3 regions of the Allobosea sp. NPDC055353 genome follow, and region 2 is predicted to be linked to each of the others. Evidence: riboswitches for the same ligand, from Rfam matches in the RefSeq annotation. Region 2 holds a riboswitch; each other region holds the start of a gene.

Region 1 (9,681 bases), 1.2 Mb from region 2:
GAAAGGCAGGCCGATGAGCGCGGCGAAACGGCCATCGCCACAGGCGAATAGCCCCGCACGCCGAGGAGCCGGGCGCAGGGCAGGAGCGCCGGTTGCAGGCAGATCGGTCAGCCCGGGAAGCTCCTCGGGCGACAAGTCGCGCAGGTGACGGAGACGATCAGGCGCGGCTTTGCGCAAGGTCGCGAAACGGTGCAGGGCGGCTTCGGTCGCCGCAGTAGCATCCGCCTCGGCAACCGGCCCATGCCAGAGTCGATCTCCGAGGCACAAGGTCGCGTGCCCGGCCGCGATGCCGACGAGCCGGATGTCGCAAGGATGATCATCCAGCGCCTGCGCGCCGCCATCATCAACGACGATGCCGAGCTTGGCCGGCAGGCCGCCGATGGCGCGGGTGCACTGCTCAATTTGTGCGGCCAGTGCGGTGGCGTCGATCACACCGGCCGGGTCCTGTCCTGCCAGCGGCGAGACCAGCGTCACGCGCTGCGGCCCGTCGCCGTCATGCTCGTCGACGAGGCGTTCCGCCAGCAGGTGCGCGACCAGCACCGGATGGCTTTCGGCCGTCACGCCGCGGAGCTGAAGATTGGCACGGGCGGAAATCTCGATCAGCCCGTTGCCATGCTCGGCCGCCAGCGCCGCGATCCGCCGCAATTGCGTGGGCGTCAGCCTTGCGCCCGGCGGATGCAGGCGGACGAGCCAGCCATCGCCGGTCTCCATCGGCCTGAGCGTGCTCGGGCACCAACCGCGCCGCAGCGCCTCCTGGGGCAGCGCGCTCATTCCGCAGCTTCCCGCGCCAGGAAGGCACCGACCGAATTGCGCCGGCTGGTCCAGAGCCCGCGCCGCGCCGCATCGGTCAAGCGTGCGCGTATCGAAGCGGCCGCTGGGGCGTTGGCGGCTTCGAGCGCGGCCCAGACCTGTGGATCGGCGCAATAGGCGTGGAACACGGCATCGAACAGCCTGTCTGCGACGGCATCCGTGCTCGCCGCGAAGACGAAGAGGGTATCGACCGCCTCGGCCAGTTCCGCCGCACCGCGCCAACCATGAGCGAGCTGCGAGGCGATCCAGCGCGGATGCGTCAAGCGGCCGTGGACGATGCGGGCGATATCCTCGGCGAGCGTACGTGCCTTCGGCGCCTTGGGATTCGAACTGTCGAGGCTGTAGAGCGCGGGATCGGCGCCAAGCGCCTTCGCCGCTGCCGCAAGTCCGCCGATGACGTCGGCCGCGCTGCTGGCTTCGAGGATGTCGCGGCCGGCGGTGTCGCTGACATGGATGAAGGCGTCGGAGGTTTTGATGCGCGTGGCGAAGCTGGGATCGGCTGTGCCGATCCCTTCCGGCCCGCCATAGGCATGATCGGAAGCGGCGAGATAGGCCGCGCCCAGCTCGTCGCGCTGCGTCCAGTCGCCGTCGAGTGCGCGGTCGGCCATCGCCGCACCATAGCGGCCGGGCGCAGCGCCGAAGATGCGGGCGCCATGCGCGCCGCGGAGGCGGGCCGCAGCGGGTTCGTTCCAGTCGGCAGGCTCGTCCAGCGCGGCCACGGCCCGCGTCGCCTGGTCGAGCAGGGCGATCTGGCCCGGAAACGTGTCGCGGAAGGTGCCGGAGATGCGCACGGTGACGTCGAGGCGCGGATAGGCGAGCTTCGGCTGCGGGATGATGCTGAAGCCGGTGACGCGGGTCGAGGCATTGTCCCAGATGGGCTCGACGCCCATCAGGGCGAGCGCATGGGCGATATCCTCGCCGCCCGAGCGCAGCGTCGGCGAGGCCCAGAGGTCCATGACGATCCGGCGGGGATAGTCGCCGTGATCCTGCAGATGGCGCGAGACGACCGCCTGTGCTGCCAGTTGGCCCAGCCGCGCGGCGGCGCGCGTCGGGATCGCGCGCGGATCGAGCGTCGAGAGATTGCGCCCGGTCGGCAGCACGTCGGGCCGGCCGCGATGCGGCGAGCCGGCCGGGCCGGGTGCGACGAAGCGGCCGTCGAGGGCGGTGAGAAGATTCTCGCGCTCGTTGCGGGCTGAAGCCGGATCGATCTCCGAGCGCCCGAAGATGTGCAGGCCGTCGCGGAAGGGCAGTTCGGTGATGTCGCAGAGATGGGCATCGAGACGCGTCAGCGCCTCGTTCATCTCGGTGTCGGCCGTCACGCCACAGGAGGCAGAGAGCCCGCTCGACTCAGCCCGAGCCCGGATTTCGGTAGCGACGATGTCGGCGCGGCGCGGGTCGAGCACCTGCGCCTGCGAGAATTCCTCGACGAGATCGCGCAGCAATGCGGTTTCGCCGGCCGCTTCCGTCTCGGCGAGCGGCGGTGGCAGATGGCCGAGCGTGATGGCGGAGAGCCGCCGCTTCGCGGGGGCTGCTTCGCCGGGATCGTCGACGACATAGGGGTAGATCACCGGCAGCCCGCCGACGGCGAGGCGCGGCCAGCAGCCGGCCGAGAGCGCCACGGCCTTGCCCGGCAGCCATTCCATCGTGCCATGCGTGCCGAGATGGATCAGCGCGTCGATGGCCTCCGTCTGGCGCAGCGCGAGATAGAAGGCGAGGTAGCCGTGGCCGGGAGGCGCGTCGGGATCGTGATAGCGCGCCTTGCGGTCGGGTGTCGCGTCGCGCGGCGGCTGCAGCGCGACGGTGAGGTGGCCATAGCGCACGGCGCGGAAATGGAAGGCGTCGTCGCGGCAAGCGGGATCGGAGGCGGGCTCGCCATGGCTGGCAAGGAGGGTTTCGCGAGCGGCGGCGGGGATTGTGGCGAGCCAGTCGCGATACGTTGCAAGCGGGATGCTTAGTTCGGTCGGTCCGGCGGTGAGCGAGGCCATCAGCAAGCCCCCCTCTGTCATTTCCTCACCGTTATCCCGGGTCAAGCCCGGGATAACGGCGGAGGTTGCGGAGCCAACCTCGTATCCCGCGCTCGTCAGCAGGTCCCGGATCGCCGCTACGCTCGCCGGCGTATCAAGTCCGACGGCGAAACCGGCCCGTCCGCCGCGTGCGGGATAATCCGACATCACCAGCGCCAGTCTGCGCTCGGCCGCAGGCTTCCGCGCCAGCGACGTCCAGCCTTGCGCCAGACCCGCGAGTGCAGCGATCCCCGCCGGATCGGGCACGAGCCGGCGAATGGACAGGCCGGTCGCCGGATCGGTCTCTTCCGCCTTGAAAGCCACCGGGACGGCGCCGATGCGCCCGTCGAATTCCGGCAGTGCAACCTGCATGGCGAGATCGGCTGCGGAAAGCCCGCGCGGCGATGCCTCCCAGGCCTCGCGGGGGCTGCCGACCGGCACGGCTTGCAGGATCGGGCAATCGGCGCCGTCGAGGACGAAATCCGCACCTTCGCGGGCGGAGAAGGCGGTGGTGGTGATCACCAGCGCCGGTTTGCGCGTCGCGATGAGGGCCGCGAGTTCGGCCGTGACGGCGGGGTCCTTCAGGCTGGTCAGCGCGAGTGGCAGGGGCGCGAGGCCGCGCGCGGTCAGAGCGGTGCCAATGGCTTCGCCCATGGCCGTGTCGCCAGCCGCGACGCCGGAGCGGTAAAGCAGGATCGGGACGAGTGGTCGGTTTGCGGGCTGGGCGGCGAGCGCTTCGCGCCAGGATAGGGGCGCGCCGTTGCGGCCAAGCGCGAAGAATGATGGCAGCGGGACGGGGACGAGGTCAGCAGCGTCGTGCCGGCCCTCATCCGCCTGCCGGCACCTTCTCCCCCGAGGGGAGAAGGGCGAGGCGGGTCGCTTTGCTCCCTTCTCCCCTCGGGGGGGAAGGTGGCCCGGCGAAGCCGGGTCGGATGAGGGCAGAACCTCCGTCAGATAGTCGGAAATCCGCTTCAGCATCCGCCGCATGTTCTCGGCGCCGCCGCCAGCCTGGAAATAGGCCAGCAGCTCCGCCGTGAATTCCGCCGGCACCGTCGCATGCTCGCACAGCCGCGGATCATCCCGTTCGTCGCCGGGCAGGATCGCGAGCGGGATGCCGCGCTCACGGCAGACCGCGCCGAGCTGCTCGATGCCGTAGCGCCAGTAGTCGAGCCCGCCGAGGCAGCGCACCAGCACGAAGCGGCACTGCGCCACCGTCTTCTCGATCAGGAAATCGACCGAGAGCGGGTGTTTCAGTCGTCGGAGCGGCGCGAGCCGCACCGACAGCTTGCTGTCACCTGCTGCCACTGCCAGCGCCGAGAGGTCGCTGTCGGTGAAGGACAGGACAAGCACATCTCCCGGCGGCAGGGCGAGATCGACGGCGTCCTCGCCGTCGTCGAGCCTGATCTCGCTGGTCGGGAGAAGATGCATCGCGCCAGTTTACGCCCCCGCGAGAGCCGCTTCCACGGCCTTGAGATCGAAGCCCTTGAGACCGATCACGGTCAAGCGCCCGTCGCGCGGCTCGCTCGCGCCGAAAGGCCGGTCGAAATGATGCCCGACGCGGCGGCCGACGCCCTGCACGACGAGGCGCATTGGCTTGCCCGGCACGGCGGTGAAGCCCTTCAGCCGCAGCACGCCCTCGGCTTCGGCCGCCTTGGCAACGCGCGCCGTCAGCTCTTCCGGCGTGAGGCCGGCCGGCAACGGCAGGGCGACCGAGTCGAAATCGTCATGGTCGTGATCGTGCTCGCCCTCGCCATGATGCGAGGGGCGGGCGGCGAGGTCGCTTTCGGCGGCAGCGCCGAGGCCGACGATCAGCGCCGGCTCGACCTTGCCATGGGCCGTCTCGACGATCTTGATCGCCTTCGGCAGATGCTCGGCGATCTCGGCCTTGACCCGTGCGCGGCCGGCCTCGTCGACGAGGTCGCTCTTGTTGAGCAGGATCAGGTCGGCGCAGAGGATCTGGTCCTCGAACACCTCTTCCAGCGGATTGTCGTGATCGACCGACGCATCGGCCGCCTTCTGCGCGGCGAGCGCTTCCGGATCATCGGCAAACTGGCCCTCGGCCACAGCCGGGCCGTCGACCACGGCGATGACGCCGTCGACGGTGACGCGCGAGCGGATCACCGGCCAGTTGAAGGCGGTGACGAGCGGCTTCGGCAGGGCGAGCCCGGAGGTCTCGATCAGGATGTGCTCGGGCGGGTTGGGCCGGTTCAGCAGCTTCTCCAGCGCCGGCACGAAATCATCGGCGACGGTGCAGCAGATGCAGCCATTCGGCAGTTCGACCACGTCCTCGTCGCTGCAGCCGGCGATGCCGCAGCCCTTCAGGAATTCGCCATCGAAGCCGAGATCGCCGAATTCGTTGACGAGCACGGCGAGCTTCTTGCCCTGCGCATTCTCGAGGAGATGGCGCACGAGGGTCGTCTTACCGGCGCCGAGGAAGCCGGTGATGATGGTGCAGGGCGTCTTGCCCAGATTGGTAGTCTGCGGAGCGTTCATGATGTCATCCTTGCTGGCGCGCCGGCAAAGGCGGCACGCGTGCGACCACGCCCTTGCGGAAGGACTGCGGCCGCTCTTTCCAGGGAACGATGCCGTTGGCGCTGGCGGCATAGGCCTCCGCGGCGCCGACGATCTCGTCGAGATGGGTGTCGGTGTCGAGATCGCCGATCAGATAGGTCCATTTGCCATCGGCGCTGAGCGCGATGGTGCAGGGCCGCTTGCAGACGCAGAGGCACTCGACGGGCAGCACGGGGATCGTGCTGCCCTTGGCTTTAAGCTGTTCGGCGAGGCGCTCGGCCAGCGCCAGTCCCGGCTGGTCATAGCCTTCCGGGAGATCGGCGCGGGCACGGCGGCAGGCCGTGCAGACATGGATGGTGAGGTCGCCCTCGGACATTGGCTTGCTTTCAGGCTTCGACGGCCCGGCGGCTCGCCCGGGGCCAAAGCACGCCGACCATGAAGGCGGTGACGAGCCAGAGCGCGGCCTGGATGCCGAGCGAGAGCGACGCGAAATGCGCGGCGACCTCGGCCGGCACCTTGCTCTCCGGCGCGGCCGGATGCGGGGCGCCGACAACATGCGGCAGCAGGATCAGGACGATCGCCACAAGCTTGAGCCAGGGCTGTTCGAAGCGCAGGAACAGGAACAGCCCGATGGCGGTTGCAACGGCGGTCCAGAGCCACCAGAGCTGGCGCTGCTCCAGCGCGGCCGAGGCTGCCCCAGGCAGTTCCGGCGCGAGCCCCATCGCAGGCGCAAGCCCGAGCGCGAGGAAACCGCAGGCACCCCAGACGAGCGCGCTGCGCTGGTCGATCCTGTCGCCGGCCGCGATCATGCCGGCGAGCAGCAATCCCGCGAAGCCGATCGCGGTCGCGATCGTCACCGCGCTGGTGAAGAGTGTGCGCTGGAGGCCATCCTGCGGCTTCCATTCGGCATGGTCGTGGCCGGGCGCGTCGCCGGCCGGTCCATGCGCGAGGATGATCTTCGCCTCGCCGTCGAAAGCGGCCAGCGCCGGCGCCTTCAGCGCGAGTGCCGCCTCATAGGTCTCGGCCTTGAGGATGAGCGGGGTGGTGGTGACATGCTGCAGGGCGGCGACGATCAAGCCAGCCAGAAGCCCGGCCAGGATGCTGACCGTGAGAACACGCGTGACCATGATGACTTTCCCTCAGTGGCAGGGAAAGGCGAGGCCGTGGCGGGTGTCGTGCGCGGCGTTGTGCACGTTGGACGAGGCCGCGAAGCCGGTCGTGTAGATCAGCGCGACGCCGATCACGAGCGCGGCGGCGACCGCCTTGACGCGTTCCGAAACGCTGAGTGTGGGGGTGGAAACCGAAGCGGTGTTCATAAGCGTTCTCCGTGGCCGCCCCGCCGGCAGCCGGTTGGATCTCTGCGGGTCGACGGCAGGTCTCCTGGCTCGCGGACTTCGCGCCCCTTGCCGCCTTCCCGGAGCTTGCGCTCCAGTGGCCGATGGCGAAGGACATCCGCTTACAGTTGCGGGGGCAGCCGCGGTCTCGCACCGCGTTCCCTTTTCACCTCCTCGCGGAGGCACCGTCGGCGACGATCATTAGCCTTCGGCGTGTTGCTGTGCAATGCAGTGCGCGTCGCAAGGGCGTCATTCTCGGGCTTGACCCGAGAATCTCTTGCAGGGAGAGGCTCCGGGGCCTCCTTCGGATGGAGATGCTCGGGTCAAGCCCGAGCATGACGGCAGAGGATTTTTTGAATGGAGTTGCCCCAGCTCACCCTCGTCCTCGGCGGCGCCCGCTCCGGCAAGAGCCGCCATGCCGAAGCGCTGATCGAGGCCCTGCCGGCGCCCTGGACCTATATCGCAACCGCGCAGGCCTATGACGACGAGATGCGTGCGCGCATCGCCGAGCATCGCGCCCGCCGGCTGGCCGGCTGGCAGACGGTCGATGCCCCGCTCGAACTGGCGGAGGCGATTGCCGCGCAGCCCGCAGGCCGTCCGGTCCTGGTCGATTGCCTGACGCTCTGGCTGACCAATCTCATCCTTGCGGAGCGCGACACTGTCGCCGCCCGCGAGGCCCTGATCGCCGCTTGCAAGCGCGTATCCGCCCCGCTCGTGCTGGTCGGCAACGAAGTCGGGCTCGGCATCGTGCCGGAGAATGCGCTGGCTCGCCGTTTCCGCGACGAGGCCGGGCGGCTGCATCAGGCGCTTGCGGCGCGGGCGGCGAGCGTGGTCTTCATGGTCGCCGGATTGCCGATGCGAGTGAAATGATGACGACGGATCAGGAAGACGCCGCCCGCCACAAGGCGAAGATGGAGAAGCGCAAGGCGGTTCAGGACGCCGAAGTCGCCTCCAAGACGGTCGAAAAAGGCCTACTCATCGTCAATACTGGCCCCGGCAAGGGCAAGTCGACGGCGGCTTTCGGGCTGATCCTGCGGGCGCTCGGCCATGGCTGGCGCATCGGCGTGGTGCAGTTCATCAAGGGCGCCTGGTCGACCGGCGAGCGCAAGGCGCTCGAAGCCTTCGGCGATCAGGTGAGCTGGCACAGCATGGGCGAGGGCTTCACCTGGGAGACGCAGGACAAGGTGCGAGACATCGCCGCCGCCGAGCGCGCCTTCGCCAAGGCGCGGGAGCTGATGGACGATCCGGACATTCGTCTGCTGGTGCTGGACGAGCTCAACATCGCCTTGCGCTACGACTATCTGCCGCTCGCCGAGGTCGTGGCGACGCTGGCCGCGCGCCGGCCGGACCTTCACATCGTCGTCACCGGCCGCAACGCCAAGCCGGAGCTGATCGAGGCGGCCGACCTCGTCACCGAGATGACGCTGGTGAAGCACCATTTCGCTGCCGGCGTGAAGGCACAGCAGGGGATCGAGTTCTAACAGGCCCCTTGCCGGGTTCCGTTCGTTTGCCGCAGAACGAACGCGAGCGGCCCTCGCGCGTTCATGCCCTCGATCGTCATTTTCGGGGGGTGAGTAATGGCAACTTTTCTGTGGGGAGAGCTGGACCTGCTGCTCAGGCTGCTGGCCGGGATGGCCGCCGGCATCGTCGTCGGCTGGGAGCGGACCAACAAGCAGCGCGCGGCCGGGATTCGTACCTTCGGGCTGGTCGGGCTGGGTACAGCCGCCGCTGCCACGATCTTCAGCGAGCCACATGAGGCCGACGCCGCCAGCCGCGTCGTCCAAGGGCTGCTTACCGGAATCGGTTTCCTCGGCGCCGGCGTCATCGTACTGCGCCGGGGCCATTCGACGCCGACGGGCCTGACAACGGCCGCAGCGATATGGGTTACCGCTGCGCTCGGTTGCGCCGCCGGGCTCGGCGATCATGCCATCGTGGCGTCGGCCACGCTGCTCGCGCTCGTCCTGCTCGCCATCGATCATTCCGTCGAACGCTGGGCCGGTCGCGGTCGGGCGGCGGATTCTGGCAACGCGCCACCTTCCTGAGTGGTCGAGGGGCCGCGGGGCGAGGGGTGCAGGGGGGGCGCCTGAGCGGTCCGTAGGCGATCTCGCCCCCGGCCTGCCGTGTTCCAACCCGGTCATTCCCGTTCCAGCCCTTGACGGCGGCCAGCCATCTCGTCAAATTGAATCCGAATTCAAATTCAATTTTGAGACCACCCATGGCCGGCATCGCACCGAAACAACCGCGCAAGGCTGGCAAGCGCGAGGCCATCCTCGCCGCCGCGCGCGGCATCGTCTCGGAGGTCGGCTTCCAGGAAACCTCGATCGCCGCGGTGGCCTCGGCCAGCGGTGTCTCGACCGGCAGCGTCTATTCCTATTTCGCCTCCAAGGCCGAGCTGATGGCCGAGATCGTCGCCGCCGTATCCTCGCGCGAGCTTGCCGTGCTGCGTGATATCGCCGCGAGCGACGCCCCCGTGGCCGAGCGACTGGCTGCTGCGGTGGAGGCCTTCGCCCGCCGCGCCTTCGCCAATCGCCGCCTTGCCTGGTCGATGATTGCCGAGCCTGCCGATCCGGCCGTCGATGCGACGCGGCTGGATTATCGTCGTGAGATCGCCGGCATTTTTCGCGCGCTTGTCGTCGAAGGTGAAGGGCAGGGCGCCTTTCGGCCCGTCGATCCCGATGCCGCCGCTGCCATGATCGTCGGCGGCTTCATGGAGGCTCTGATCGGCCCGCTCTCGCCGGACCGCCCGATCACTTCCGAGCGCGGCCGCGAGATCGCCGCCGCCCTTGCCGATCTCTCCCTCGCCGCGCTGATTTCCCGAGAAGGACAGGCCGCATGACCACGCTCGACGCTTACGGCTACGACACTCACGAAGTGCTGAACCAGGCGCCGGCACTGGCGGATTACGACGCTTTCGCCGCGGACCCTGCGCTCGGCAGTATTCTCGACACTTTCGGCGCCGGCTGGTTCCGCGAGCAGGCGAGCGTGGTCGGCGGCCATGTCGGGTCGCAAGCGGTGCAGGACCT
Region 2 (9,681 bases):
CACCGTGCCGCCGATGCTGATGCCAAGGATCAGCACCGCGACGGCGCCGGTCGAGGCGCCCGCCGAAATGCCGAGGATATAGGGCTCGGCCAGCGGATTGCGCAGCAACGCCTGCAGGATCGCGCCCGACAGGGCCAGCGCGCCCCCGCACAGACCCGCCATCAGCGCGCGGCTCAGGCGATAATCGAAGATCACGCCCTGCTGGATCGCGCTGACCGAAAAGTCGAGATCGAACAGACCGTTGCCGAGCGCCTTCAGGGCCGTGTCCAGCGGGATGCGCATCTCGCCGATCGTCACCGCCAGCGCGACCGAAAAGGTCAGCGCCAGCAGCGAAGCCAACGCGATGCCGATTCGCGCCGGCCAGTTCGGCCCATGGGCGGCGTGGCTCAACGCGAAAGCCCGAAGCCGGCGATCGCCTTGGCGAGCGTCTCGATGCCGTCGATGGTGTCGAGCCCGGCGCGGGTCGCCCCGACATCCATGATGACGACGCGGTTGTTCTTGACGGCGTCGAGCTTGCTGACGACCGGGTCGGTCTTCAGGAATTCCAGCTTCTTCTCGATATCGTCGGCCGGGAAGCGGCGGCGGTCCATCTTCACGGTGACGATCACGGCCGGATTGGCGGCGGCGATGCTCTCCCAGCCGACCAGCGGCCATTCCTCGTTGGTCGTGATGATGTTGCGGGCGCCGAGCTTGGACAGGATATAGGCGGGCACGCCGTTCTTGCCGGCCATGAAGCCGTCGCCCTTGATGTCCTTGCTGGAGAACCAGACGACGACGGGAACATCCTGCGCCTTGAGCTTCGCGACCTGCTCAACGGCCTTGTCCTCGCGTGCCTTCAGCTCGGCGACGAGCGTCTCGGCACGGTCGGCGACGTCGAAGATCGCGCCGAACTCGCGGATGTTGCGATAGACCAGCTCCATCGTGAACATCTGCGTACGAACGCCGTCGCCGGCACCGGAATTGTCCTTGCCGACGCAATCGGTCGGCGAGACATAGCTCGGTACCTTCACCTTGGCGAACTGGTCGCGCTTGCCGACGATGCCGTTGGGCCCGACATGCCATTCGAACATCGCGGTGACGAGATCGGGCTCCTGCGCCAGCACCGCCTCGAAGCTCGGATCGTTATCGGCGAGGCGCTTCACCTTGGCATTGACGGCCTCATATGGCTTGGCCACCGGCGAGAACCAGACCGCCGTGCCGACGACGCGGTCGCCGAGGCCGAGCGCATAAAGGATTTCCGTCTGGGTCTGGCCGATCGCGACGACGCGCTTGGGCGCGGCGTTGAAGGTAATCGTCTCGCGGCAATTCTCGAGGGTCAGCGGGTATTTCGTGGGCGCCGCAGTGGCCGTGCCGGCAGCGAGAGCCCCGAACAGCGCGGCGGCCGAGAGGCGAAGCAGGGAATTGAACGGGCGCGCAACCGGCATTGAGGCTATCCGAAATGTAACAATGTTGCATTTCCCATAGAGTGCACGGCAGGCAGCCGTCAAGCCGCCTTGGGCGGCCTGTGCAGCGGTCTTCGTGAACATGGATTTCATCGCTCCCCGAGATGACGGCCGGGGCAGCTTTGGCATGTGGGACGGAAAGGCGGCGCAGGGCCCCCATCGACTCACAGGCTCCGGAACACCCCGTCCGAAAGACGTCTTCGACGACCGGGGCAGGTCTCCTGGCTCGCGGGTCGATGCCTGTTCCGCCCGGCCTTCCCGGCGCATCAGGCGCCAGTGGACGATGGACGGAGAGCTCGCCGCTTACAGTTGCGGGGGCAGCCTCGGCTTTGATGCGGCTAGCATCTCACCGAATTCCCTCTTAGCTCCGGGAGCAACCCGGAGAACCTCGATCGGCGCACACCCTATAAGGGCGTGGCGCCGCGTCAAGCCGACATCGCGTCAGAGGCTCGGCGTGCTGTAGAGCCGCTTGCCGCCGACGGAGATCTCGACGTCCTGCAGGTAGCCACGCAGCGCCGTCGTCGCGACCTCGATGCCGAGGCCGGGCGCATCCGGCGCCGCGACCTGCCCGTTCGCGTCGCGCTCCAGATGATTGGCGGAGATCGCCGTGGCGAGCGGCTTCGGCATGGCCGGGTATTCGCAGATCTCGTGATCCGCGAGACCGGCATAGGGCTGGAGCGAGGCGGAGAGCGCGAGATGCGAGGTGAAGGTGTGATTGACGAAGGTCACGCCCCTGGCGACCGCGTAATCCGCTACCGCCTTGGACGGGCCGATGCCGCCGATCCGCCCGCAATCGATCTGGACATAGCCGATGCCGCCATAGTCGATGAGCTGGCGTGCCATCGACTCGTTATGGGCACCCTCCCCGCCGGCCAGCCGGACCTTGGGGCTACGTTTGGCAAGACCGCCATAGGCTTCGAGCGCGCTGGCGTGGAACGGCTCCTCGAACCAGAGCACGTTCGCCTTCTCCATCGCCGGCAGACGGGCGGCGGCGCGCTCGACATCCTCGATAAAGATCTGACCGGTATCGACGAGCAGGATGCCGTCCTGTCCCAAGCCTTCGCGGGCGGCGACGAAATGCTCGGCATCGGCCTCGACGCTGCCCCGACCGATCGGACCCCAGCCGAACTTGGCGGCGCGGAAGCTGCGGCTGCGGGTATCGCGGGCGCGTTCGAGGGTTTCCTGCGCTGTGTCGCCGAACAGGACCGAGGCATAGGGCGTCTTGGGATGGCTCTTGGCATAGCCGAGCAGGCGCCAGACCGGCTCGGCGCGCATCTTGCCGAGGATGTCCCACAAGGCCATCTCGACGCCTGAGAAGGTATGCGGCGCCTGCAGCAGGTCCATCGAGTTATAGGCGACGGCGGCGGCGATGCGGGCGATGTCCTGCGGGCTCTCCAGATTCTGGCCCAGCACGGAATCCGCGACCGGGCGGCAGACGCCATGCGACATCGGACAGATGAAGGCGGCGATGGAGGGCAGCGGCGCCGCCTCGCATTCGCCCCAGCCGACATGGCCGCCGGCGGCGACCCTGACCAGCAGTGCATCCTGGCTGCCATCGGCCTCGTCGGTGACCACGGGCATGGCGAGATAGAAGAAATCGACGGCCTCGATCCTGGGCACGGGCTTCATCCTCACAGTTCGTAGATCGTGGCGCGGGGCGTGAAGGCAACGCCCTCATCGAGCGGGTAGATCGGCCGGGCGCAGATGGTGTGGCCCAGGCTCTTCAGATTGGCGGAGGTCGCGCCGGGCGCGTCGATGTTGAAGTTCCGCGCGCACCACTGGTCGAACATGTGGAATTCGGTGTGGGGCGACTTCACCACGATCAGGTCGAAATCGGTCGGGTCGATGCCGTTGGCATAGTACATCGCCCGGTCGAACAGGCTAACCGAGCGGCTCATCACGACCACGGTGACGTTGTCCCAGTTCAGCACCGCGGTCGGCCCGGCGCTGAGCGGCGCCTTCATCGTCTCGAGCGCAGCCTCGCCATCCGAGAGCAGCTTGACCTTGACGGTCACTTTCATCGGCGGGAAGCGGGCGGGATCGATCGAGCCGCCCAGTGCAACCTCGATCGTCGCACCGACGCCGACCTTGTGCGCGGCGGCAGCGGCTGGCGCGTCGACGATCTGCGCCAAGACACGCTTGCCGTAGCCGGCCTTGCGCAAGGCGGCGAGGATCAGGTTGCTGTCGCCGGAGGCGCCGGAGGAAGTGGCATCGGCGGCATCGGTGAAGATCACGGGACCGTCGATGCTGCGGGTCTGGGCGATGGCGCGATCGAGCGGGACAAGCTTGCCCTGCATGCGGAAGCGCAGCGGCCAGAACTCCTCGGCGAGCCGGATCGCCTCGCGCTCGGCGGTCGCCTTGTCGCCATCGGTGAGGATCAGCACCTGCGAACAGAGCTCAGGCACGTCGGTGAAAGGGTTGCCGATCATGATGCCGGCCGCGAGCGCCCGCCCCTCCTCTTCCAGCCGGCGGCATTCGGCGAGGAGTTCGCCATAGCAGCCGGTCTTGGTGATGAGCTCGTCGCCGCGGACCAGTGCGGGGATGACGACGCGCGCGGCGACCGGCTTGATCCCGCCGGCCATCAGTTTCAGCAGGAGTTCGGCGGCGCGGCGACCGGTATCTGCGAAATCGACATGGGGATAGGTCCAGTAGATCGCGAAGCCGTCGACATTGCGCAGCATGCGATCGGTCAGGATGCCGTGCAGGTCGAGCGAGATGACGATCGGCATGTCCGGCCCGACGCGCTGGCGCAGCTTCTCCAGCAGGTAGCCTTCCGGGTCGAGCTCGCCATCGGCACCCATCGCGCCGTGCAGCGAGACATAGATGCCGTCGATGCGGTCGAGCTTGGCGAAGATCGCGGTGAGGATTTCCTCGGAGAGCTTCTTCCAGCCTGCCGCCGAGAGCGGCCCTGCACTGCCGGAGCGCGCGCAGATCGTCGGCACGATCTCGATATCGGGCCTCGCCTCGAAGACAGCGAGCGCGCCCCCGAGCTCCTGGTTCTGGCCGCGCTGGACGTAGAGGCCGTCACCATGGTGGATCAGGAAGTTCTCGTAATGCGACGACAACGGATTGAAGGAGGAAATCTCCTGCTTGCAGTCGGCGATCAGGATGCGCTTCATCGGGCGGCTCCGGCGGGTCAGAATTTCAGGCGAGGGTCGAGCACGTCGCGCAGGCCATCGCCGAGCAGGTTGAGGCCAAGCACGCAGGTGATGATCGCGAGGCCCGGGAACACCGTGATCCACGGGGCCTCGCGCATGAAATCGCGCCCCTGGGCGATGATCGAGCCGAAGGAGGCGGCGGGCGGCGGTGGGCCGGCGCCAACGAAGGACAAAGCCGCTTCGGCGAGGATCGCGATGGCGAAGACATAGGTCAGGCGCACGATCAGCGGGCCGGCGACGTTGCGCAGCACATGCTTGAACAGGATCGTCCATTCGCCCACGCCGATGGAGCGGGCCGCGGCGATATATTCCTGCTCCTTCTCGATCAGGACCGAGGCGCGCACGATCCGGGCGGTATGCGGCGTCGTGGCGATGGCGAGCGCGATCACGACATTGGTGAGGGACGCGCCGAGCACCGCAGAGACGACCATGGCGAGCACGATCGACGGAAACGCCATCAGCGCGTCCATGATCCGCATGATCGGCTGGTCGAGATGGTAGAAATAGCCGGCGATGGCGCCGCTCAGCGTGCCGGCGATGCCTGCCAGCACCACGGTGCAGGCGCCGATGGCGAGCGAGATGCGGGCGCCGATCATCACGCGGGAGAGGATGTCGCGGCCGAAATGGTCGGTCCCGAACCAGTGCATCTCGCTGGGCGCAGCGAGCCGTGCCCGGACATTGCTTTTGAGCGGGTCGAAGGGGGTGAGCCAATCGGCGAAGAGCGCGACCGCGATCATGAGCAGGACCAGCACCGCCCCGATCACGAAGGAGCGGTTGCGCAGCAGGCGCCCCCAGAGGGCGCGGCCGACGAGGGGCGTGCCCTGCATCAGGCCAGCCTCACCCGCGGATCGACCACGGCGTAGAGGATGTCGACGACGAGATTGATCGCGAGATAGACCACAGCGAGGAAGAGCAGGCCGCCCTGCAGCACCGGGAAATCGCGCGAGGCGATGGCACCGACGATCAGGCGGCCGATCCCCGGAATGGAGAAGACCTGCTCGACGATGACCGCGCCGCCCAGCAAAGCGCCGGAGACGATGCCGATCACGGTGAGGATCGGGATCATCGCGTTGGGCAATGCGTGACGCAGGACGACATGGAGCTTGGCCAGCCCCTTGGCATCGGCGGTACGGACATAGTCCTGGCTCAGCGTGTCCAGCATCGAGGCACGCGCCATGCGGGCGATGAAGCCGACCTGCACCAACCCCAGCGTCAGCGCGGGCAGGACCATGCCGCGCAGCCATTCGGTGGGCGATTGCAGGAAGGGCGTGAAGCCGCCGCTGGGCAGCCAGCCAAGCGAGACCGCGAAGACGAGAACCATGACGAGACCGAGCCAGAAATCCGGCACCGAAAGCCCGAGCAAGGCCGTGGTCATCACCGCCTGATCGGGCCAGCGGTTGTGATTTACGGCCGCGATGATGCCGGCGGCGACGCCGAAGAACACGGCGAAGGCCAGCGCCAGCGCCGCCAGCGAAAGCGTGACCGGCAGCCGCTCGATCAGGGCAGCCGTCACCGAGCGGTTGAGCAGGATCGACTGGCCGAGATCGCCGCTGAGGATGCGCCCGTACCAGCCGAACATCTGCTGCGGCAGCGAGAGGTCGAGCCCGAGCGCGCTGCGCAGCTTGGCGACCTGATCGGGCGTCGCCGAGGCGTCGAGGAAGGCCGCTGCCGGATCGCCCGGCACCAGCCAGATCAACGCGAAGGACATCAGCGAGACCAGGACGAGCACGAGAAAGGCGCCCGCGAGCCGGCGGATCAGGAAGTTTCCCATGCCGCCCTCCTTCCGAGCGTCAGCCTGCGATCGTGAAAGACATTGGTCATCCCGGGCGACCGGAGGGAGACCCGGGATCCATTCCGGAGCGCTTCCGAAAAAGGTTCAGGCATGGATCCCGGATCGGCGCCGCTGCGCGGCTTGTCCGGGATGACACGACTATGATGGCGTCGGTCGAGGCCTATGAAGGCAGGCATCGACCGTTGCACTCAAGGCTCCAGCCAGACGCCCCACATGCGCGGGATGCGATAGGGCTTGAAGTTCTTGAGCTTGGCCGTGGAGGCCTGGAAGATGCCGTAGTTGCCGGCCTTCATCGCCACGGCCGCGTCGTACATGTGCTTCTGGAAGGCGTCGAAGAGGGCCTTGCGCTTGCCTTCGTCCATCTCGGCGTTGAAGGCAGCAGCGATGCGGTCGATCTCCGGGTCCTTGGCCTGCTGCGAGAGGCCGTTGACCCAGGGCGCCATCACCGAACCCGGCCCTTCATAGGGCTCGATGCCGAAGCCGTGCGTCCAGAAGGTCCAGCCCGTCGGCGTGAAGCCGATCTTGGAGACGGTCGGCCAGTCGGCGACGGAGATGTCGACCTCGATGCCGATCTCCTTCAGCTTCTGCTGAACCAGCGTCGCGGTATCGACATTGGGGCGCAGATTGTCGGTGATGAAGGTGACCTTGCCGCCCTTGTAGGAGGATTTCGCGAGAAGCTCCTTGGCGAGTTTCAGGTCGTGCTTGTTGTACTTGTCGCTGCCGACCGTCGAATGGAAGGCGGAGCCGGGATAGAGCCAGCTCGGGTCCATCTGGTAGATATCGGCATAGGAGATCGCCATGATCTCCTCCATGTCGAGCGCAGCCTGGACGGCGAGCCGGAAGTTCACGTCGTTGGCCGGCGCCTGCGCCTGGTTGAACTTGATCACCTGCAGGCCGAACGGCACCATCTTGTGGATGGTGAAGCGGTTGTCGGTGCCGAGACGCTTGGCGGTCGGGCCGTCGACGGTTTCGTTGAACTGGATCTGGCCGGCTTCGAGCGCCGCGGTGCGGGCGCCGCCTTCCGGCATGAAGCGGAAGGTGACGGTGTCGAGGAAGGCCTCCTTCTTGCCGGCGAAGCCGTCGCGACCGGTGCCCTTCGGATTGGGCGCATAGCCGTCATAGCGGGTCAGCTTGACGTGGCTGTCCGGCCTGTACTCGACGAATTTGTAGGGGCCGGTGCCGATGATCTCGATCTTGCCGGCTTCCTTGGCGGCCTCGCTCGCCGGGTAGATCGCGATCGGCGCGCGCGGCGACGAGAGATTGTCGAGGAAGGTCGATTGCGCCTGCTTCAGCGTGACCGTGACCTCGTGCTCGCCGCTCGCCTTGATCGTGTCGATGGCGGCGACCAGAGCAGGCGAGGCGCCAACCTTGCGATACCGTTCCAGCGAAGCGACGACATCGGCGGCATCGAGCTTCTTGCCGTTATGGAAGGTCACGTCCTTGCGGATCGGGAAGACATAGGTCTTGCCATCCGGCGAGACCGTGACGCCCTCGGCCAGCTCCGGCACGGGCTTGGCGTTCTCGTCGCGGGCATAGAGCGTCTCGAAGATATGGAGCGTGACGTTGCGCGAGGCCTGCGCCGAGGTGATCTGGGCATCGAGCGAAGGCGGCGCCTGGCTGATGCCGATGACGACGTCGCCGCCCTTGCGCTGGGCCAGCGCGTTCTGAGCCCCTCCGAGCATAAGCGCCGCCGCGAGCGCGGCGCCGAAGATGATGTGCTTTGCCATGTTCTTGTCCCCTCAGGATTGATGGTCAGGCACGTGGTGGTTCAGGCGTAAGCTTGATCAGGCGGCGGCGCGCGCCGCGTCGTAATCCTCCATCAGCACGGCGACCGCATCGCCGCGCTGGACGCGGCCCGGGCCGGCGGACATCCAGAGCACGCCGTCGCGGCGGTAGCGCACCTCTAGCGGATCGCGGTCGATATCCTCGACGAAATGCAGGTAACCCGCGAGATCGCCGGCGCGGCAGATGTCGCCGACGACATGGCGCGGCTCGAACAGTCCCCCAGCCGGCGCGAAGGAATAGCCGGCAGCATCGCGCACCATCATGTGGCGGGTGCCGGGCGAACCGTCGCGCTGGCTCGTATCGGGCTTGCCGTCCATCAGGCCGAAATGCTTGAGGATATTGGTCAGCGCCCGGTCGGCGATGCGCACGCCCTCGACATTGACGCGGCCCCAGCCGCCGAGCTCGGTGCCGAGCGAGAGGATGCCACGCCGTTCGACCGAAGAGGTCAGGGTGGCGCCCTCGTCGACGCCCCAGAACACGACATTATAGGGCGCACCGAAAGCTGCAGCAGCAGCCATGGTGCGCTCGCGCAACTTGGCATCGGCGACATAGTGCATATTGGTCGAAAGCGCCGAGTCGCCGGAATGGCCGGCGGTATGAAGGTCGACGGAGACATCGACCAGCGGCAGCACCACCGTGTCGACGAAATGCGCCAGCATCTCGGAAAAGGTGCCGCGCGGATTGCCCGGGAAGCAGCGGTTCATGTCGCGGTTATCGACCGGCGAGAGCCGGGTGTCGTTGAGCACGGCCGGCATGTTCAGCGCCGGGATCATGATCACCCGCCCCTGCACCTTGGCCGGATCGAGAGTGCGGGCGAGGCGCGAGACGGCGATCTGACCCTCATATTCGTCGCCATGCACGCCACCGGTGAGCAGGATCGTCGGGCCGGAGCCGTTCTTCACGCTGATGACGGGGATTTCGACGACGCCCCAGCCGGAGGTATTGCGCGACAAGGGCGCCCGCAGATAGCCGGCCTGCCTCCCTGAAGATTCGAAGTCGATCTCGCAACGAATCCGGCTTTCCGACGCCATGGCGAACCCCTTCTCGCTCTTGCGTTTCGTATGATTGTATACGATCATACGACCTGTCAAGCGAGAGGCAGAGAGCCGGATGACGGATACGAGCGACCAGATGCGGGCAGACGAAACAGCTACACCGGAGCGAGCAAAAAGCGCCGCGCCCGATTGGCAGCCGCTGCAGCCGCAGACGCTCGTCGACCACGCGATCGAGGCAATCATTGCCGGGGCCGCCGCCGGATTGATCCTGCCGGGAGACCGGATCGTCGAGGTCGATCTCGCCCGCAAGCTGGGAGTCAGCCGCGTGCCGGTGCGCGAGGCGCTGCGCCTGCTCGAAAGCCAGGGCGTCGTGATCAGCGAGCCCTACAAGGGCATCCGCCTGCGCCCGGTGACGAACGAGCGCGTCTCGGACCTGATCGAGGCTCGCATTGCGCTCGAAGCCAGCGCGGTGGTTCGCGCCGTCGCTGCCGGTCGCAACCGCGGCCATC
Region 3 (9,681 bases), 1.4 Mb from region 2:
GCGCTTCAGCCGGTCGCCAAGCCGGTCGATCACCGGATGGTGCAGGATCTCGTGCGCCAGGGACGGCGGGCCATCCGGCGTCTCGTTCAGGATCAGGATTTCGGCGCCGCCGAGCGCCACGGTTTCGAGCGCGATCTGCCCATAGCTCTCGACGCCCAGTTCGGCCGCGATATTGACGAGACCGGCGCGGGTCAGAATCTCGTCGACGAGCGAGCCGCGGCCGACCGTGAAGCCGCTGGGACGGAGCACGATCGCCCGCAACGGCCGCTCGACACGCCGAGCGGCGAGGGCCTGCAAGCGCTGCTCGATCCCGACGAGCAAGGCCTGCCCGCGAGCGGGCTCGCCGAGAACATCGGCCATCTCGGCGATCTGCGCCTTCATTTCCGCGAGATTGTGGGGAACGCCGAATTCCCTGACGCCGATGCCGACCCGCCCGAGCAGCGAAACCGTGGCGCGCGTCGTATAGGTGCCGGCGACGACGAGATCGGGGTGAAAGCCCAAGACTTCCTCGGCAAGCCCGTGATTGGCCGGTATCAGGCGGGCGGCGTCCGCCATGTTGGCGTTGCGCGGGTCCTGCGACAGCCATGTCACCGAAGCGATGCGCTCGGGATCGGCCAGGCGCAGGACGAGCTCGTCGGTACACATATTGAGCGAGACGATGCGGGCCGGCCGCTCCGCAGCAAGCGAGACCGATGCCATCGCGCCCGCAAGCGCGATGGGCAGGAGGCAGGCGCCGCGCAGGCGGCGCAGGGCGAGAGGCAGGTTCATCCGCCGATGGCCACCTTGATTCCGCCGAAAGCGCCGAACCCCGGCACGAGGAAGCCGACCGGATTCTCCCAGCGCTTGTCGAAGAGGTTATCGACCCGCCCGAACACCGTCACCTTGTCGGTCGCCTTGTATTCGGCGGCGAGGTTGACCAGCGTCGCCCCCTTCGCGCGCATGCGGGATACCGAGAAGTCGCGATTGCCGTCGACCCAGGAGCCCACATAGATCAACGTCGCGGAGAGGCTGAGCTTGTCGGTCGGCGTCCAGGTCGCGGTCGCGCTCGCCTTGTGGCGCGGCCGGCGCAACAGTTCCTGCCGGGCGATCTCGTCCCTGGCGAGGGTGAAGGTGTAGTCGGCGCGGATGCGGAACTGGGGCGAGATTTCCAGTGCGGCGAAGGCCTCGACGCCCTTCGTTCTGGCCTTGCCGATATTGGCGTAGGAATCGCGCGTGACATTGGTGACGATCAGGTTGTCGATATCGTTCTGGAACCAGGTCGCGCCGAATTGCAGGCGCTTGTCGAAGAGCGGCTGCTCGAGGCCGATATCCCAGCCGCGGCTTTCCTCCGGCTTCAGGTTCGGGTTGCCGAAGAAGTTGTAGCCGGGGCGATAGTCGATGAAGAGCTCGCTCAGCGTCGGCGCCTTGAAGCCGGTGCCGTAGCTCGCCTTCAGCTTGGTTTCCGTACCGGGGATGATGACGGCCGGGGTGACGCGGTAGGTCGTGTGCCCACCATAGCTGTCGTCATGGTCGTGACGGATGTTGGCCGCCAGGAAATAGCGATCCTCGATATTGCCCTGGTATTCGAGATAGGCCGCCTTGTTGCCGTTCGAGGCGATCAGGCTCGTGGTATCGAGCCGCTCGCGCTCATATTGCAGGCCCGTGATCAGGTTGTGGCCCTTGATGATCTCGAGATTGCCGCGCCAGTCGAGCTTGGTGCGCTCGCCGAGGCTCTGATTGGGCAGGCCAAGCAGGCCTGTCGCCGCGGAGGCCGTCCGCGTTCCCCTGTCCTGCCGCGAATAGGACACGCCGAAGGTGTTGACGAAGCGCCCGCCAAACGGGTCCCAGACCACCTCGCCGCGGGTGAAGGCCTGCGCGTAGTTCTGCAGGGAGCGATAGGGCGAGGGCGTGCTCGGGAAGCCGGTGTCGCCGGTATAGCGCAGCTGGCCGTCCTGATAGCGGCCGACCCAGTTCAGCGTCAGCGTGTCGGTGAGCGCAAAGCCGAGGCGTCCCGAATAGCTGTAATTGTCGAAGATGTTCGGATTGATCCGGCGGCCGGGCGGTACGAGGTTCGGCGGCGTCACCTCGGTTCCGTCGGCGCGGAAATGGCTGGCGTTGAAGGCATAGTTGAAGCGCGCATCGCCCCCGCTGAAGCCGAGGGACTGGTTGAAGCTGCCGTGCGAGCCGCCCTCGACGCGCGCGGTCACCTTCGGCGGCCCTTCGCCGCGCTTCGTGGTCACCGAGATGACCCCGCCCAGCGCGTTGGCACCGTAAAGGCCGCTCTGCGGGCCGCGCAGCACCTCGATGCGCTCGATATCCTCGGTCAGCATCGAGCCGAAATCGAAAGAGCGGTTCGGCGCCGAGGGGTCATTGGCCTCGATGCCGTCGATCAGCACCTTGACGTGATTGGAATTGGTGCCGCGCATGAAGACCGAGGTCAGGCCGCCCGGCCCGCCAGTCTGGACGATGTTGAGCCCGGGCACGGCGGCGAGCGCCTGCGGCAGCGTCCGGCGCTGCTGCTGTTCGATATCCCCGGCGGTGATGACGGTGACGGAGCTCGCGACCTCGCGGGCGGGCGTCGGCGTTCCCGTGGCGCTGACGACGATCTCGTCGAGCGCCACGGTGGCGGGGGCGTTCTGGGCAAAGGCCGGGGCAGTTGCACCGGCGATGGCAAGGCAGGAAGCGGACAACAGCAGGCGGCCGCATCCGGCGGCCGGGAGGAAGAATTTCACGATGGAGACCTCGGGCGTTGACGTCAGTGGCACGTCACCGCGAACGCGATCTCCCATCAGCCGTACGAAAGACGGCGAACAGTCGAATCAGCGATCGGCGCACCCCGGCCGAACGTGTCCGCGTGTGACCACGGCTGACGGCAGGTCTCCTGGCTCGCGGGTCGTTGCCTTTCGCCGCCTTCCCAGGTCCGAGGCCCCAGTGGCGTATGGCGAAAGGCTCGCCGCTTACAGTTGCGGGGGCAGCCGCGGCATGGGGTGGTTCGACACCCGCACCGCGTTCCCTTTTGATCCCGTGAGGGAACCGTCGCGCTCAGGCTTATGGGGAGATCGGGCCGGCGTCAAACGGAGGTTCCCGATCCTGCTTTCCGCCTTGGGACCTGATGCCGTTTTCCGTCACGATATGGCGCATCGGGATATCGAAGTCGTGCGGCCGGATCGTCGTCATCTCCGCCATCTCGTAGCCGACCCCGATCGCGATCGTGGATGGCGGCAGCGCCGCCAGCGTGCGGTCGAAGAAGCCGCCGCCATAGCCCAGCCGGTAGCCCTGCGCATCGAAGCCGACCAGGGGCGCGATGACGATCCGGGGGAAGACCGGCACACCTGCAGCCGGCACGGGGATGTTCCAGACGCCGCGCTCCAGCCGCTCGCCCTTGCGCCAGAGCCGGAACAGCAGGGGCTTGCCGCGCTCGACCACGACCGGCAGTGCAGCGAGGCCACCGCGCTCGCGCAGGCTTCGGAACCAGTCTCGCAGGTCCGGTTCGCCACGGAACGGCCAGTAACCGCTAACGAGGACGCCGGCGGGATCGCCGATCAGCGCGTCGAGATGACCGGCGATCCGACGCCCGAGCGCGTTTCGAGCGCGGGCCGACATCGCCAGACGGGCTGCGATCAACCGCGCCCGTTCGGAGCGCCGCCATTCGGTCAGGCTCGGTTCGGGCTGCGCCTGCCCGGCTCTGCGCGGCGGCGTCAGCCCGGAATAGGCCGGATCGATCTCGTGCAGCAGGCAAGCCGGCGAAGCATAGTCATTCAGATCATCGTCGCCCTTGCCCATCAGCTTCCGGCCTCCCTCGCCACGACGCGCCAGCCACCCCCGGCCCGAGCGAGGCTGCGCGCGAAGGTCCGGACCTTGGATCTGCGGCTCATGAGCATTCTGCGCAGGCAGGCCATGCAATCAACCGAATTCAGGGTTGATGGAATACGGCAATCTTCGATGCAGATCGCTCTGGAACGCCGAATTCGCCGGCACCTCCGGTACCCATCGGGCACGGAAATGCTCTATGCTGCCGGGATCAGAAGCAGATAGGCACCCGCTCGATGCTGGCCGAGACTTTGCCCCCCGCGAGCGTGGGCGTCACCGTCAAACTCTATGACGACCTCTCCTCGGCCATCGTCTCCGGGGAGATCGCGCCTGGCGCCAAGCTGAGCGAGCCGGCGATCGCCCGCCGTTTCGGTGTCAGCCGCGCGCCGGTGCGCGAAGCGATCCGGCGCCTGCAGGAGCGCGGGCTCGTCACCTATGTCGCCAACCAGGGCGCCCGCGTCGCCGAGCCGAGCGCGGCCGAGTTCCTCGCCCTGCTCGACGTGCGCGAGGCGACCGAGGGCATGGCCGCCCGCCTCGCGGCCGAAAGCATGAGCGAAGCCGAGATCGCCGCGCTGGACGCACTGGTCCGGGGTCATCGCGGCGAGATCGAGCGCAACCCGATGGGCGCCTATCTCCAGGACGAGCCCGAGGCGGATTTCCACCGCCGGATCGCGAAGGGCAGCGGCAACCCGATCCTCGCCGAACTGCTCTGCGAGCAGTTCTATCCGCGGCTGCGACTGTGCCGGCGCCTGCACTCCACCGTGCCGGGACGCGGTCGTGAGGCCTGGGGCGAGCATATGCGGATCACCGAGGCGATCAGCCATCGCGACGGCGAACTGGCGGAGATCCTAATGCGGCGCCATATCCGCGCCGCGCGCATGGCGCTTCAGGCCGCGCTGGCCGCGAATGTCGGTACCAAACCGGGCAAGCGCCGGACCGGAGCGAAGCGCTAACCTGCCCGGCCAGCAGAGGTCGCCGGCTCTTCTTCGGCACTGGCGCGCCGGCGCAAGCGCGCGAGCACGGGCGGCACGACCAGCACCAGCGCCGCGATCGCAAGCAGTGTCGCCGCGATCGGCGTGCCGATCAGCACGCTCCAGTCGTTCTGACTGACAGCGAGCGCACGCCGGAGCTGAATTTCCGCCTGCGGGCCGAGGATCAGCCCGATCAGGGCCGGTGCGATCGGGAAATCATGGACGCGCGCGACATAGCCGACGAGGCCGAGGCCGCACATCAACGCCAGGTCCATCCAGGAGGTCGAGAGACCCCAGACACCGACCATCGCGAAGACGACGATGCCGCCATAGATGTATTGCCGGGGGATCAGCAGCAAACGGACCCAGATGCCGACCAGCGGCAGGTTGAGGATCAGCAGGATGACGTTGCCGATATAAAGCGAGGCGATCAGGCCCCAGAGCAGATCGGGGTTGGTGGCGAACAGCAGAGGCCCGGGCTGGAGCCCGTAATTCTGGAAGGCAGCGAGCAGGACGGCGGCCGTCGCGGTCGAGGGCAGGCCGAGCGTCAGGAGCGGCACGAGGATGCCGGCCGCCGCCGCGTTGTTGGCGGCTTCGGGGCCGGCGACGCCTTCGATCGCTCCCTGTCCGAACTCCTCCGGATGCTTGGTCAGGCGGCGCTCCAGCGCATAGGACAGGAAGGTCGGGATTTCCGTGCCGCCAGCCGGCAGCGCGCCGATCGGAAAGCCGATGACGCTGCCGCGCAGCCAGGGCTTCCAGGAGCGCTTCCAGTCCTGCTTCGTCATCCAGCTTCCGCCGGAGAGCGGATTGATCGCGGCCGGCGCAGCCCCGCTGCGGCTCGCGACATAAAGCGTCTCGCCGATCGCGAAGAGAGAGACCAGCACGACGGTGAAGGGGATGCCGTCGAGCAGTTCGAGCGTGCCGAAGACCATGCGGGTCTGGCCGGTCTGGGTGTCGATGCCGATCGTCCCGAGCGCGAGCCCGAAGAACAACGCGGCGAAACCCCGCACCATCGAACGCCCCATCACCACGGCGACCGAGGTGAAGGACAGTATCATCAGGGCGAAGTAATCCTCGGGGCCGAAGACGAAGGCGAGCTCGGCGATGGCCGGCGCGAGGAAGGTCAGTGCCAGCGTGCCGATCGTACCCGCGACGAAGGAGCCGATCGCCGCCGTCGCCAGTGCCGCCGCGCCACGGCCGCGCCTTGCCATGCGGTTGCCTTCGAGCGCCGTCATCACCGAGCCGCTCTCGCCCGGCGTGTTCAGCAGGATCGAGGTGGTCGAGCCGCCATAGAGCGCGCCGTAGAGGATGCCGGCGAACATGATGAAGGCGGAGGCCGGGTTGACCTGCGCGGTGACCGGCAGGAGCAGCGCGATGGTCAGCGCCGGCCCGATGCCGGGCAGGACGCCGACCGCCGTGCCGAGCCCGCAGCCGACGAAGGCCCAGAACAGGTTCATCGGCTGCAAGGCAACCGCGAACCCGCCGAGCAACTGGTTCAGGATGTCCATGCTTTAGCCCAGCAGCGGAAAGAAGGGGCCAAGGCTGATGCCGAGGCGGGAGAAGCCGAGCCAGGCGAGACTGGCGATCGTTGCGCCGATCGCAAGATCGAGCAGGGTGCGGCGCGAGCCGAAAGCGTGGGTCACCAGCGTGAAGGCCAGCATCGCGCTGAACGGAAACCCGAGCCAGCGGATCGTCAACAGCGGCACGCCGACGCCGGCCAACGCCATCAGGAAGGCGGGACGGGAAAACGGCGCCTCCTCCTCGTCCTCACTGGGCGGCGCCAACTGCCCCTTCAGCGCCTGCATGATCAGCAGGAAGCCGAGCAGGACAAGGACGAGTCCGACGGCGAGCACGATCGCAGCCGGCCCAAGGCCGACATAATTGGTGGTCGAGGCAATGCCGCGCGCGCCATTGAGCCAAAGCGCGCCCATGACCACAATGGCGAGCCCGAGCCACCAGGGCCGCCCGCCGCCGGCCGCAGCCGAATCGTTCTTCATCGACGACATCTGCCTTGCCCTGCCCTTTCGCGATGGACCGCGGGCGGCGCGCTTACGCACGCCGCCTGGCTTCGTCGAAGGCTATTTCAGGATGCCGACTTCCTTGAGCGCGCTCGTCCAGTTGGCGTCCTCGCTCTTGAGGAAGGCGTCGAAGGCATCGCCCGGCAGATAGGCGTCCTCCCAGCCTTGCGTCTTCAGCGTCTCCTTCCACTCCTTGGTGGCATGGAGCTTGGCGAAGCGGTCGAGCCAGGTCTTCTTGGCGGCGTCGCTCATGCCGGGCGCACCGACGAAACCGCGCCAGTTGCCGACCTCGACCGGGATGCCGGCTTCCTTCAGCGTCGGGGCGTTGAGGCCCTCGACCCGCGTCGGGCCGGAGGTCGCAATGATGCGGATGCGGCCGGATTCGGCGAAGGCGCGGAATTCCGAAGCGCCGGAGATCGCCGCCTTGATCTTGCCGCCGCCGAGCGCAGCCAGGATCTCGCCGCCGGAGAAGGCGACGAAGTTGATCTTCGAGACCGGCGCACCGGCATGTTTGGCGAGCAGCGCCAGCATGACATGGTCGGCGCCGCCGGCCGAGCCGCCGCCGACGGAGAGCGCGCCGGGATCGGCCTTGAGCGCGGCAATGAAGTCCGCCGGCGTCTTGATCGGCGAGTTCGCGGGCACGGCGATGGCGTTGTACTCGTTGGTCAGGCGCAAGAGCGGCGTCGTGTCCTTGAGCGAGACCGGCGTCTGGTTGGTGATGACGCCGCCGACCATGATGACGCCTGTGACCAGCAGGGCGTTGTCATCGCCCTTCGCGGTGCGGACGAATTCGGCGAGGCCGATCGTGCCGGCAGCACCGCCCTTGTTGGTGAAGGACGCGCCGTCCGTGAAGACCTTGGACTGGGCGAAGGCCGCCATGGTGTGGCGCCCGGCTCCGTCCCAGCCACCGCCGGGATTGGCGGGAATCATCACCTTCGCCGGTTCAGCCAGGGCCGTGCCGGCGCCGAGCCCCAAAGCCAGAACGCCGGCCATCGTCAAACGCTTCAGCATTTCCATTTCCTCCCGTTGTCGTTACGCCGCCTGTTTCGGCTGGTCGTTCTCTTGCCGCGTCATCCGCGGTTCGGATGCCGGATCATTCCGGCACCTGGTGTCCTCATGCGCTGCGCTCGCGCTGCGGCATGCCTTCCGGCGCGATGGTCGCGACGATCGAGGCGTCCAAAGCTTCGTAATCGGCGAGGCCGATCGTCTTGTAGAGCTCGACCCGCGTCTGCATCTGCTCGACCATGGCATGGGTGCTGCCGTCGCGGGCAAGTGCGGCGTAGAGCTTTTCCTGCGCCTTGTTGGCGACACGCAGCGAGGAAACCGGCCAGATCACCATGCGATAGCCCATCGCCTCGAATTCGGAGGCGGTGAAGAACGGCGTGCGGCCGAACTCGGTCATGTTGGCGAGCAACGGCACACCGGGCACACGGCGCGCGAATTCGCGGAACATCTCGGCCGTGGTCAGGGCCTCCGGGAAGATCGCGTCCGCACCGGCCTCAAGATAGAGCTTCGCACGGGCGACCGCGCCGTCGATGCCCTCGCTCGCGGCGGCATCGGTGCGGGCGATCACGTAGAGATGGCGGCGCGCCTTCACGGCGGCAGCGACCTTTGCCGCCATATCATGGGCGTCGGCGAGCTTCTTGTCGTTGAGATGGCCGCATTTCTTGGGCAGGAGCTGATCCTCGATATGGACCGCGCCGGCGCCCGCATCCTCGAAGACACGCACCATGTGCATCACGTTGAGCGCCTCGCCATAGCCGGTATCGCCATCGACCAGCAGCGGCAGGCCGGAGGCCCGCGCGATCTGGCGGATGAAGAAGGCGACCTCGTCGACGGTGATCATGCCAAGATCGGGGATGCCCATCGAGGCGGTCATCGCCGCGCCCGACAGATACAAGCCCTCGAAGCCGGCCATCCTGGCCTGAATCGCGGCCATGCCGTTATGGGCGCCGGGCAGGCGGGCGATGCCGCCGCGCTCGACCAGCGCCCGGAAGCGCTGGCCGGCCGGCTCGGAGGGAAGATCGGAGGCGACGAGATAGGGCATGGGCACTCAGCTGCAGTAGAGATCGACGTAATCGTTGACCGAGATCGCCTCGAGCTTCGCCTGATCCAGGGAGACGTCGAGGATCTGGCGCTGACGCTTCTCGACGAAACGACGGGCGAGATTGGTGCGGAACTTGGCTTCGAGCAGCGGGATGCCGTCAGCGCGGCGGCGCTTGTGGCCGATCGGGTATTCGACCACGAGCTCGGGCAATACCGTGCCGTCCTTCAGCGTCACCGTCATGCCGTTGGCGATCGAGCGCTTATCGGGGTCGTGATAGTCCTTGGTGAAGCCCGGGTCCTCGACGCACTCGATCTTATCGCGCAGCGCATCGATGCGGGGATCGGCGGCGATATCATCCTCGTAATCGGCGGCGGTGAGGCGGCCGAAGATGAAGGGCACGGCGACCATGTACTGGATGGTGTGGTCGCGATCGGCCGGATTATGCAGCGGGCCGCGCTTGTCGATGATGCGGATGCAGGCCTCGTGCGTGCGGATCTTGATCGAGGCGATGTCGTCGCTGCTGCGGCCCATCGCCTTGAGCTGATCGTGCAGCGTCATCGCGGCCTCGACCGCGGTCTGCGAGTGGAACTCGGCCGGGTAGGAAATCTTGAACAGCACATGCTCCATCACATAGGAGCCGTAGGGGCGCTGGAACTTGAAGCTCTGGCCGCGGAACGAGGCGTCGTAGAAGCCCCAGGTCTTGGCCGACAGCGCCGAGGGGTAGCCCATCTCGCCGGTGCGGGCGATCAGGGCGAGCCTGACGGCGCGGCTGGTGGCATCGCCCGCCGCCCAGCTCTTGCGCGAGCCGGCATTGGGGGCGTGGCGATAGGTGCGTAGCGCCTGGCCATCGACGAAG

What was found. A riboswitch is a leader RNA that binds a small molecule or an ion and turns the genes downstream of it on or off. The one in region 2 is predicted to bind cobalamin.
Region 1: another riboswitch for cobalamin. It lies ahead of ACWIEX_RS01485 (CbtB domain-containing protein); the one in region 2 lies ahead of ACWIEX_RS07000 (ABC transporter substrate-binding protein).
Region 3: another riboswitch for cobalamin. It lies ahead of ACWIEX_RS00660 (TonB-dependent receptor plug domain-containing protein); the one in region 2 lies ahead of ACWIEX_RS07000 (ABC transporter substrate-binding protein).

What each region holds. Positions count from the first base shown of each region.
Region 1 covers NZ_JBSHMC010000001.1:321,881-331,561, forward strand. Annotated here, with positions in the region: gene cobG (precorrin-3B synthase) at 1-771, opposite strand, end outside; gene cobN (cobaltochelatase subunit CobN) at 768-4,241, opposite strand; gene cobW (cobalamin biosynthesis protein CobW) at 4,251-5,306, opposite strand; gene ACWIEX_RS01475 (DUF1636 family protein) at 5,311-5,700, opposite strand; gene ACWIEX_RS01480 (CbtA family protein) at 5,711-6,451, opposite strand; gene ACWIEX_RS01485 (CbtB domain-containing protein) at 6,464-6,640, opposite strand; cobalamin riboswitch at 6,678-6,862, opposite strand; gene cobU (bifunctional adenosylcobinamide kinase/adenosylcobinamide-phosphate guanylyltransferase) at 7,016-7,528, shown strand; gene cobO (cob(I)yrinic acid a,c-diamide adenosyltransferase) at 7,528-8,139, shown strand; gene ACWIEX_RS01500 (MgtC/SapB family protein) at 8,236-8,700, shown strand; gene ACWIEX_RS01505 (TetR/AcrR family transcriptional regulator) at 8,874-9,494, shown strand; gene ACWIEX_RS01510 (acyl-CoA dehydrogenase family protein) at 9,491-9,681, shown strand, end outside.
Region 2 covers NZ_JBSHMC010000001.1:1,497,066-1,506,746, reverse strand. Annotated here, with positions in the region: gene ACWIEX_RS07005 (FecCD family ABC transporter permease) at 1-390, opposite strand, end outside; gene ACWIEX_RS07000 (ABC transporter substrate-binding protein) at 387-1,424, opposite strand; cobalamin riboswitch at 1,637-1,848, opposite strand; gene ACWIEX_RS06995 (mandelate racemase/muconate lactonizing enzyme family protein) at 1,884-3,062, opposite strand; gene ACWIEX_RS06990 (M81 family metallopeptidase) at 3,074-4,561, opposite strand; gene ACWIEX_RS06985 (ABC transporter permease) at 4,579-5,427, opposite strand; gene ACWIEX_RS06980 (ABC transporter permease) at 5,427-6,371, opposite strand; gene ACWIEX_RS06975 (ABC transporter substrate-binding protein) at 6,581-8,119, opposite strand; gene ACWIEX_RS06970 (succinylglutamate desuccinylase/aspartoacylase family protein) at 8,177-9,208, opposite strand; gene ACWIEX_RS06965 (GntR family transcriptional regulator) at 9,288-9,681, shown strand, end outside.
Region 3 covers NZ_JBSHMC010000001.1:143,945-153,625, reverse strand. Annotated here, with positions in the region: gene ACWIEX_RS00665 (ABC transporter substrate-binding protein) at 1-768, opposite strand, end outside; gene ACWIEX_RS00660 (TonB-dependent receptor plug domain-containing protein) at 765-2,711, opposite strand; cobalamin riboswitch at 2,834-3,032, opposite strand; gene ACWIEX_RS00655 (5-formyltetrahydrofolate cyclo-ligase) at 3,028-3,762, opposite strand; gene ACWIEX_RS00650 (GntR family transcriptional regulator) at 4,026-4,742, shown strand; gene ACWIEX_RS00645 (tripartite tricarboxylate transporter permease) at 4,739-6,268, opposite strand; gene ACWIEX_RS00640 (tripartite tricarboxylate transporter TctB family protein) at 6,272-6,757, opposite strand; gene ACWIEX_RS00635 (Bug family tripartite tricarboxylate transporter substrate binding protein) at 6,839-7,789, opposite strand; gene prpB (methylisocitrate lyase) at 7,893-8,825, opposite strand; gene ACWIEX_RS00625 (bifunctional 2-methylcitrate dehydratase/aconitate hydratase) at 8,832-9,681, opposite strand, start outside.